Linked DNA regions of Rhizobium sp. N324. The protein of the gene in region 1 interacts with the protein of each later gene in a pairwise test. Links are inferred from orthologs where the notes say so. Each region holds a gene or a part of one and is shown on either strand. Other genes may lie near its edges.

Evidence for each region.
Region 2: the proteins of ybgC (region 1) and AMK05_RS07475 interact in binary tests that used the Escherichia coli proteins (3 or more experiments, as listed by UniProt). The link is inferred for Rhizobium sp. N324 from one-to-one orthologs.

What each region holds. Positions count from the first base shown.
Region 1 is NZ_CP013630.1:3,849,290-3,854,872, forward strand. What follows is about bases 992-3,965. They hold ybgC (tol-pal system-associated acyl-CoA thioesterase), read right to left. Parts: upstream 2,720-3,965; coding sequence 2,264-2,719; downstream 992-2,263. Other genes in these bases: tolR (protein TolR), read right to left, coding at 992-1,150; tolQ (protein TolQ), read right to left, coding at 1,169-1,888; AMK05_RS18635 (NAD-dependent epimerase/dehydratase family protein), read left to right, coding at 2,861-3,965. In the rest of the region: AMK05_RS18615 (hypothetical protein), read right to left, coding at 1-686; more of tolR, read right to left, coding at 695-991; more of AMK05_RS18635, read left to right, coding at 3,966-4,081; AMK05_RS18640 (glycosyltransferase), read left to right, coding at 4,349-5,173; AMK05_RS18645 (NAD-dependent epimerase/dehydratase family protein), read left to right, coding at 5,170-5,583.
Region 2 is NZ_CP013630.1:1,557,087-1,559,893, forward strand. It holds AMK05_RS07475 (acyl carrier protein), read left to right. Parts: upstream 1-1,189; coding sequence 1,190-1,426; downstream 1,427-2,807. Other genes in the region: fabD (ACP S-malonyltransferase), read left to right, coding at 1-127; fabG (3-oxoacyl-[acyl-carrier-protein] reductase), read left to right, coding at 166-903; fabF (beta-ketoacyl-ACP synthase II), read left to right, coding at 1,520-2,782. UniProt on the Escherichia coli protein: Carrier of the growing fatty acid chain in fatty acid biosynthesis.

The sequences.
Region 1 (5,583 bases):
TTCGCCACTTCCTGCTTCTTGTCGGCCTTCTTCTTGTCCGTCGGCGCTTCCGCAGCTTTCGGTTGGTCCTGAGTCTTTTCTGGCGGCTTTTCGGCCGGCTTCTGTGGCTCCGGCGGCTTCACCTGCGGCTTGGCGACAGGGGTCGGCACCTTGTCAGGCAGCGCCTCGGCATCCGGCTTCGGCGGCTCTTCAGGCTTGGCCTGCTCTTCCGGCGGCTTTTCCTCCGGCTTCGGCGGCGTCACTTCGACGGGCTTCGGCGTCGGAATGGAGGCGACCTCCTTCGGCTGTTCGACCTCGGTCTCTTCCTTATTGACTTCCTTGACGTCGTTCGGCTTGGGATCGATCGTCGGCAACGGCTTCTCGCTCGAATTCGCCGCCGCAGCCTCGCTGTTGCTGGGCTTGGCGTTCGGGACCGGCGGCGTCTTCAGGTCGGCATTGTTGTCGCCGGCATTTTCGGCCGGCTGCGCGATCGGCGGACGTGTCGTCGGCACCGGCGCTGATGTCTCCTTCTTCGGAGCCTTCTTGTCGCCCTGCTGCATCTGGGTGATGGATTCCACCGGCACGAGATCGACCGGCATCGCCTCGAAATCCTCTACCTTGAAGGATTCAGGCGCGCTGAGCGATACCATCGCCCAGGTAAGCACCAGACAGTGCAGAACAGCAGATGTGACGACGCTGGTCTTCATCTTGAACGCTATTGGTCCTTCTTCTGCTGCGTCACCAGGCCGATATTCTTGAAGCCTGCGCCCTGAATACGGGCCATGACATCGGCGATGACGCCATAAGGCGCCGTCGCGTCGCCGCGCACGAAGATCCGTTCGTTATAACCGGTAGTGGCGATCGCCTCGAGCTTGGCGGCGATCTCGGCGGCCGGGATCGGCGTTTCCTGCAAGAACACTTCGCCGTCGTTCTTGACGGAGATGGTGATCGGCTGCGTCTCGGAATTCAGCGCCTTGGCCTGCGTTTCCGGCAGGTCGATCGGCACGCCGACGGTCATCATCGGTGCCGCGACCATGAAGATGATCAAAAGCACAAGCATGACGTCGACGAGCGGCGTCACGTTGATTTCGGAAATTACGGCCTTGTTCCGACCGCCGCGACGGCGGCGTCCGCCGCCCCCGCCGCCATTGCCTCCAACAGCCATACCCATGTCAGTATACTCCGCTGGTTACTGAGCTGCAGCGCGCGGCTGCAGCTTCTCGTCGATCTGGCGCGAAAGTATGGCGGAGAATTCATCCGCGAAACCTTCCATGCGGCCCGAGAGCTTACCGGCATCGGCAGAGAACTTGTTGTAGGCGATAACCGCCGGAATAGCGGCGACGAGGCCGATTGCGGTGGCAAGCAGCGCTTCGGCGATACCAGGCGCGACGACGGCAAGGTTGGTCGACTTCGAACCGGCGATTGCCTGGAACGAGGTCATGATGCCGACGACGGTGCCGAAGAGACCGATGAACGGACCGGCCGAACCGATCGTTGCCAGCGACCCGAGACGGGCGCCGAGAAATTCCGATTCGCGTGACAGCGTCACATCCATCGCCCGGTCGATACGCATCTGCAGGCCGATGGGCGAACGGGCGCCGCGCTCGAAGGATTTTTTCCATTCGCGCATGGCGGCCACGAAAATCGCTGCCAGGCCGGTATTGTTGCGTTCCGACAGTGAGCGGTAGAGTTCTTCCAGCGACTGGCCGGACCAGAAGACCTGCTCGAACTTGTCGAACTGGCGCCGTGCGCGGCCATAGGCCAGGTATTTGTCGATGACGATCGCCCAGGTCCATACCGAGGCTGCGATAAGCCCGAGCATAACGAGCTTGACGACGATACCGGCCTGCATGAAAAGCGACCAGAGGCTGACGTCCGTCGTTGCTGCTGCCAATCCTACTTGTTCCATTGATCCAAAATCCCCGAATCCAAACGCCCGGTGCTGGACCGGGCGGCACAAATTGATCTCGCAAGAAGTGTCCGGTGGCCGCCGCCCAAAGCCCTGGTCAAGCTTCCAAGCTCATCTTCCGCCTTCTTGCCGTCAAATTTGGTCAAAGGAAGGCGTGCACCGCACAAACTCCGACTTTCCCAGTAAGACACTATTATGGTTAATAGATCGTTAGTGACGAACTGTGACAGTAAGCCTGTGTCTGGAAGATCTCGTTCCATGGTTTACTTGACCGGAGCAAGATCCGGCTGCCGAAAGAGCGCTCATCCTGCGGCGCGGGTATTCCTTCACATAAAGTTCAAGTTTTGACAAGCCTGAATTCCGGGTGATTCGCGGCTATAGCGGCGTGCTGCCTTCCAGGAATTTCGCCGCCAGTGTTTCCGGCAGCCGCCTTGGCCGCCCCCTGGCGTTGATGACGGCGATGATCACCTTGGCTGATATCAGCAGCGTCTCGCCCGAGCGGATCTGCTGATTGAGCACCATCTTGGCACCGCCGGCTTTTTCCGTGTGGGTCAGGATCGTCAGCACGTCGTCCATGCGCGCCGGGCTCTTGAAATCGATCTCCATGCGGTGGACGACGAAGACGAGGCCCTCCTCGTCGGCGCTGACCAGTTCGCGCTGCTCGACGCCGAGGCAGCGCAGATAATCGGTCCGGCCGCGCTCGAGGAAATGCAGGTAGCGGGCGTGATAGACCAGGCCGGAGAAATCCGTATCTTCATAATAGACCCGCTGGACGAGGCGGTGTCCGGCCTCGGTCAGCTCTCCCGAAATGGAAAAAGGGCGCTCCGTCATAATTTTCTCCAAACTGAAGTGCCCTCTTTGGCGCAACGCTTGCCCACAGGCAAGCATTCAATGCCCCGACCGGCAGGCATTGAATGCCTGTCATAATTCCTAACTATCCCGGTATTGAGCGACAGATCAGGAGACGATGTGATGAAGATTGCGGTTATGGGCGGAGACGGTTTCATTGGCTGGCCGACGTCGCTGCATCTCTCCGATGCCGGGCATGACATTCATATCCTCGACAATCTCTCACGCCGCTGGATCGATACGGAACTTGGCGTTCAGTCGTTGACGCCGATGGATTCGATCCAGGAGCGGACCCGCATCTGGCATGCCGAAACCGGGCGCCGCATCCACTTCAATCTGATCGATCTCGCCAAGGATTACGAACTGCTGAAGAACTGGCTTTCCGAACACCGCCCGGATGCCGTCATCCATTTCGCCGAGCAGCGGGCCGCGCCCTATTCGATGAAAAGCGACCGCCACAAGAATTACACTGTCAACAACAACGTCAGCGCCACGCACAACCTCTTGAACGCGCTGACCGAACTCAATCTCGACGCCCATCTCATCCACCTCGGCACGATGGGCGTCTACGGCTATTCGACTGTCGGCGCGGCGATCCCCGAAGGTTATCTTCCGGTCGGCATCGAAACCGCCGCCGGCGCGACGGTCAGCCGGGAGATCCTCTATCCATCCAATCCCGGCTCGATCTACCACATGACCAAGTGCCTGGATCAGCTTCTCTTCCAGTTCTACGCCAAGAACGACGGGTTGAGGATCACCGACCTGCACCAGGGCATCGTCTGGGGCACGCATACCGAGCAGACGCGCCGCCATGCGCAGCTGATCAACCGCTTCGACTACGACGGCGATTACGGCACGGTGCTGAACCGTTTCCTGATCCAGGCGGCGATCGGCTATCCGCTGACGGTGCACGGCACCGGCGGCCAGACCCGCGCCTTCATCCATATCCAGGATTCGGTGCGCTGCATCGAATTGGCTTTGAGAAATCCGCCCGCCCGCGGCGCCCGCGTCGAAATTTTCAACCAGATGACGGAAACCCATCGGGTGCGCGATCTTGCGCAGATGATCGCGGGGATCAGCGGCGCCGACATCGCCTGGCTGCCCAATCCGCGCAAGGAAGCCGCCGAGAACGAGTTGATCGTCCGGAACGAGAAATTCCGCAATCTCGGCCTCGAGCCGATCACGCTGGAAACAGGCCTGCTCGGCGAGATCGTCGACGTCGCAAAGAAATTCGCCTATCGCGTCGACCGCTCGCGCGTGCCGGCCGTCTCCGCCTGGACCAGGGATATCGCCGCGACGATCAACCACGATCCGGAAGGCAAGCGGCTGAAGTCGGTGTCATGAGTGCTGAGCGATGACGAAGGCTAGAAAGGCCGCGGCTTGCTCCCTCTTCTCCCCAGCGGGGAGAAGGTGGCCCGGAGGGTCGGATGAGGGGGCCACACGGCACGCCCTTCATTGCCCTTCGCTCGCGCTCGGCGCACTCGCTCCTGTCGGCGCTCGCCCCCTCATCCGCCTGCCGGCACCTTCTCCCCGCTGGGGAGAAGAGACATGCAGCAACGCCTTGCCGTCTCTCCTCCGCCGGAGCAAGACATATCGAGGCAGTCGAACCCGATGAACCGCTCGTCCGTATTCGCCTACGTCACCCTCGTCACCAACCCCGACTACGCGATGGGAGCGACCGCTCTGGCCCATTCCCTGCGTCGCACCGGCACCACCGCCGACATCGTCGTCCTTCACACCGGCGGCGTCGATGCAGCCACTCTCGCCCCGCTCGCAACCCTCGGCTGCCGGCTGATCGAAGTCGAGCACCTGCCGCTGTCAGCCGCCTTCAACGAGCGCCATGCGCGCGGCCATCTCTATTCGGCAGCCCCCTTCACCAAGGGCCGCAAGCCGGATTTCCATTCGCCGCTCGACAATTTCTGCAAGCTCAGGCTGTGGCAGCTCGTCGAATACGAGCGCTGCGTCTTTATCGACGCCGATGCCCTGGTGCTGAAGAACGTCGACAGGCTTTTCCTCTATCCGGAATTCTCAGCTGCGCCCAATGTCTATGAAAGCCTTGCCGACTTCCGCCGCATGAACTCCGGCGTCTTCATCGCCTCTCCCTCGCATGACACATTCCGGCACATGCTCGAAAGCCTCGACAGGCCGGACACCTTCTGGCGGCGCACCGATCAGACCTTTCTCCAGACGTTCTTCCCGGACTGGCACGGCCTGCCGGTCTATTTCAACATGCTGCAATATGTATGGTTCACCATGCCGGCGCTTTGGGACTGGAAGAGCATTTCGATCCTGCACTACCAGTATGAAAAACCGTGGGAAAAGAATCATGCCAAGGCAGCGCGGCTACAACCTTTGATCGATTTGTGGCACCGTTTTCACGACAACGGCGAGGTGCCCGAGATCGCAACGCTGGACAATCCGGAAGGGGCAGCATGAAGGTATTGGTATCTGGCGGAACGGGTCTCGTCGGCCGGTATGTCGTCGAGGAACTGCTGGCTGCCGGATATCAGGTGATCGTCGGCGGCCGCCGGGCGCCGCCACCCCGCCTGTTCTCCCGCCCGGTCGAGTTCGCAGCGCTTTCGCTCGATCCCGACAAGGATCAGATCGATATCTTCGACGACGCCTATTTCTTCGTCCACGCAGCCTTCAGCCATATCACCGGCAAATACCGCGGCGGCGAGGGCGACGATCCGAAGAGTTTTCACAGGCTGAATCTCGACGGCAGCGTCCGGCTTTTCGACGCCGCCAAACGCGCCGGCACGCGCCGCTGCGTCTTCATCTCAAGCCGCGCCGCCTATGGCGAGCATCCTGCCGGAACCGAGCTTGCGGAAACGATGCTGGCCAAG
Region 2 (2,807 bases), 2.3 Mb from region 1 along the record:
CCTTTATGAACTTGGTTCCGGCAAGGTGCTGACCGGCCTTGCGCGGCGCATCGACAAGACAGTCAACGGCATCTCCGTCAACGGTCCGGCGGTAATCGACGCGGCCGTTGCCGCCCTCATGGCCTGATTGGTATTTCCAGATATCCAGATATAAGGAACGTTTCCATGTTCGATCTTTCCGGCCGCAAGGCTCTCGTCACCGGCGCATCGGGCGGTATCGGCGAGGAAATCGCCCGCCTTCTGCATAAGCAGGGCGCCATCGTCGGCCTGCACGGCACCCGCGTCGAGAAGCTGGAAGCGCTGGCGGCCGATCTCGGCGAGCGCGTCAAGATCTTTCCGGCAAACCTCTCCGACCGCGACGAGGTCAAGGCGCTCGGCCAGAAGGCTGAGGCAGAACTTGAAGGCGTCGACATTCTCGTCAACAATGCCGGCATCACCAAGGACGGCCTCTTCGTGCGCATGAGTGACGAGGATTGGGACGCCGTTCTCGAAGTGAACCTGACGTCGACCTTCCGTCTGACGCGCGAATTGACGCATCCGATGATGCGCCGCCGCTATGGCCGCATCATCAACATCACTTCCGTCGTCGGCGTCACCGGCAATCCGGGCCAGGCCAATTACTGCGCCTCCAAGGCCGGCATGATCGGCTTCACCAAATCGCTGGCGCAGGAGATTGCCACCCGCAACGTGACGGTCAACTGCGTCGCGCCCGGCTTCATCGAAAGCGCCATGACCGGCAAGCTGAACGACAAGCAGAAGGAAGCGATCATGGGGGCGATCCCGATGAAGCGCATGGGCACGGGCGGCGAGGTCGCGTCGGCCGTCGCCTATCTTGCCTCCTCCGAGGCTGCCTATATGACGGGCCAGACGCTGCACGTAAACGGCGGCATGGCGATGATCTGAAACGACAAACCGTCGGCATGCGAGTATTTCCGCCAATAGCATGTTGAGCAATCACGAACCGTTGATTTTCTCGCTTTGCGGCAGACCTAAAGCATGTTAAGCGGGCCATGACTGTCAACAGTCGTCCCGAGAAAGCAGACGGACCGGCGAGCTTTTTGCAAGCCTGGGACATCTCTGAAGCCGGGTAAACGAGTTTGCCGAGGATGTCTGAAAACATCGCAGGCTGAAACAGGGTAGGGGTGCCGCAACGGCATTCCGATCAGGACATAAGGTCGAGGAAACCGACATGAGCGATATCGCAGAACGCGTAAAGAAAATTGTTATTGATCATCTTGGCGTCGATGCCGACAAGGTCGTCGAGAGCGCCAGCTTTATCGACGATCTGGGCGCTGACTCGCTCGACACGGTCGAACTTGTCATGGCATTCGAAGAAGAATTCGGCGTTGAAATTCCTGACGACGCTGCCGACTCGATCCTGACGGTCGGCGATGCCGTGAAGTTTATCGAGAAGGCCCAGGCCTGATCCTGTAAGTTTGAGAAAGGGCGGGCTTGGAGTCCGCCCTTTTCTTTTCGGCCTATTTCTCCATAGAGCATAAGAGACGGGGGAAAGCACGCGATGAGACGTGTCGTCATAACCGGTACCGGCATGGTGTCACCCTTGGGATGCGGAACCGAGGTGACGTGGTCGCGGCTGCTTGCCGGCCAGAACGGCGCCCGTCTCGTCACCGAATTCGAGGTCGACGACCTTCCCGCCAAGATCGCCTGCCGTATTCCCATCGGCGACGGCACCGACGGCACCTTCAATGTCGATCAGTGGATGGAGCCGAAAGAGCAGCGCAAGGTCGATCCCTTTATCATCTACGGCATGGCCGCCGCCGACATGGCGCTTGCCGATGCCGGCTGGCATCCCGAGACCGATGAGGACCAGATCGCCACCGGCGTGCTGATCGGCTCTGGCATCGGCGGCATCGAAGGCATCGTCGAGGCGGGCTACACCCTGCGCGACAAAGGCCCGCGCCGCATCTCCCCCTTCTTCATTCCGGGCCGCCTGATCAACCTCGTTTCCGGCCAGGTCTCGATCCGCCACAAGCTGCGCGGACCCAATCATTCGGTCGTCACCGCCTGCTCGACGGGCGCGCATGCGATCGGCGATGCCGCGCGGCTGATCGCGCTGGGTGACGCCGACGTCATGGTCGCCGGCGGCACGGAATCCCCCGTCAGTCGCATTTCGCTCGCCGGCTTTGCAGCCTGCAAGGCGCTGTCGACCCAGCACAACGACGACCCGCAGAAGGCCTCGCGCCCCTATGACCGCGACCGCGACGGCTTCGTCATGGGCGAGGGCGCCGGCATCGTCGTGCTCGAGGAACTGGAACACGCCAAGGCGCGCGGCGCCAGGATCTATGCCGAAATCGTCGGCTACGGCCTGTCTGGCGACGCCTATCACATCACCGCGCCATCCGAAGACGGCGAAGGTGCCGGCCGCTGCATGGCGATGGCGCTGAAGCGCGCCGGACTGACGCCGGCCGATATCGATTACATCAACGCCCACGGCACCTCGACCATGGCCGACACGATCGAACTCGGCGCCGTCGAGCGGCTGGTCGGCAACGCGGCATCGAAGATCTCGATGTCCTCGACCAAATCGGCGACGGGACACCTTCTTGGTGCCGCCGGCGCGATCGAGGCGATCTTCACCACGCTTGCCATCCGCGACAATATCGCGCCGCCGACGCTCAATCTGGACAATCCCGAACGCGAGACGGCGATCGATCTGGTTCCGCACAAGGCGCGTGAGCGAGAAATCAATGTGGCGTTGTCCAACTCGTTCGGATTCGGCGGCACGAACGCGTCGCTCGTTCTGCGCCGTTACGCGCAATAACAGCCCGCGCGGCGCAATAAGTGTC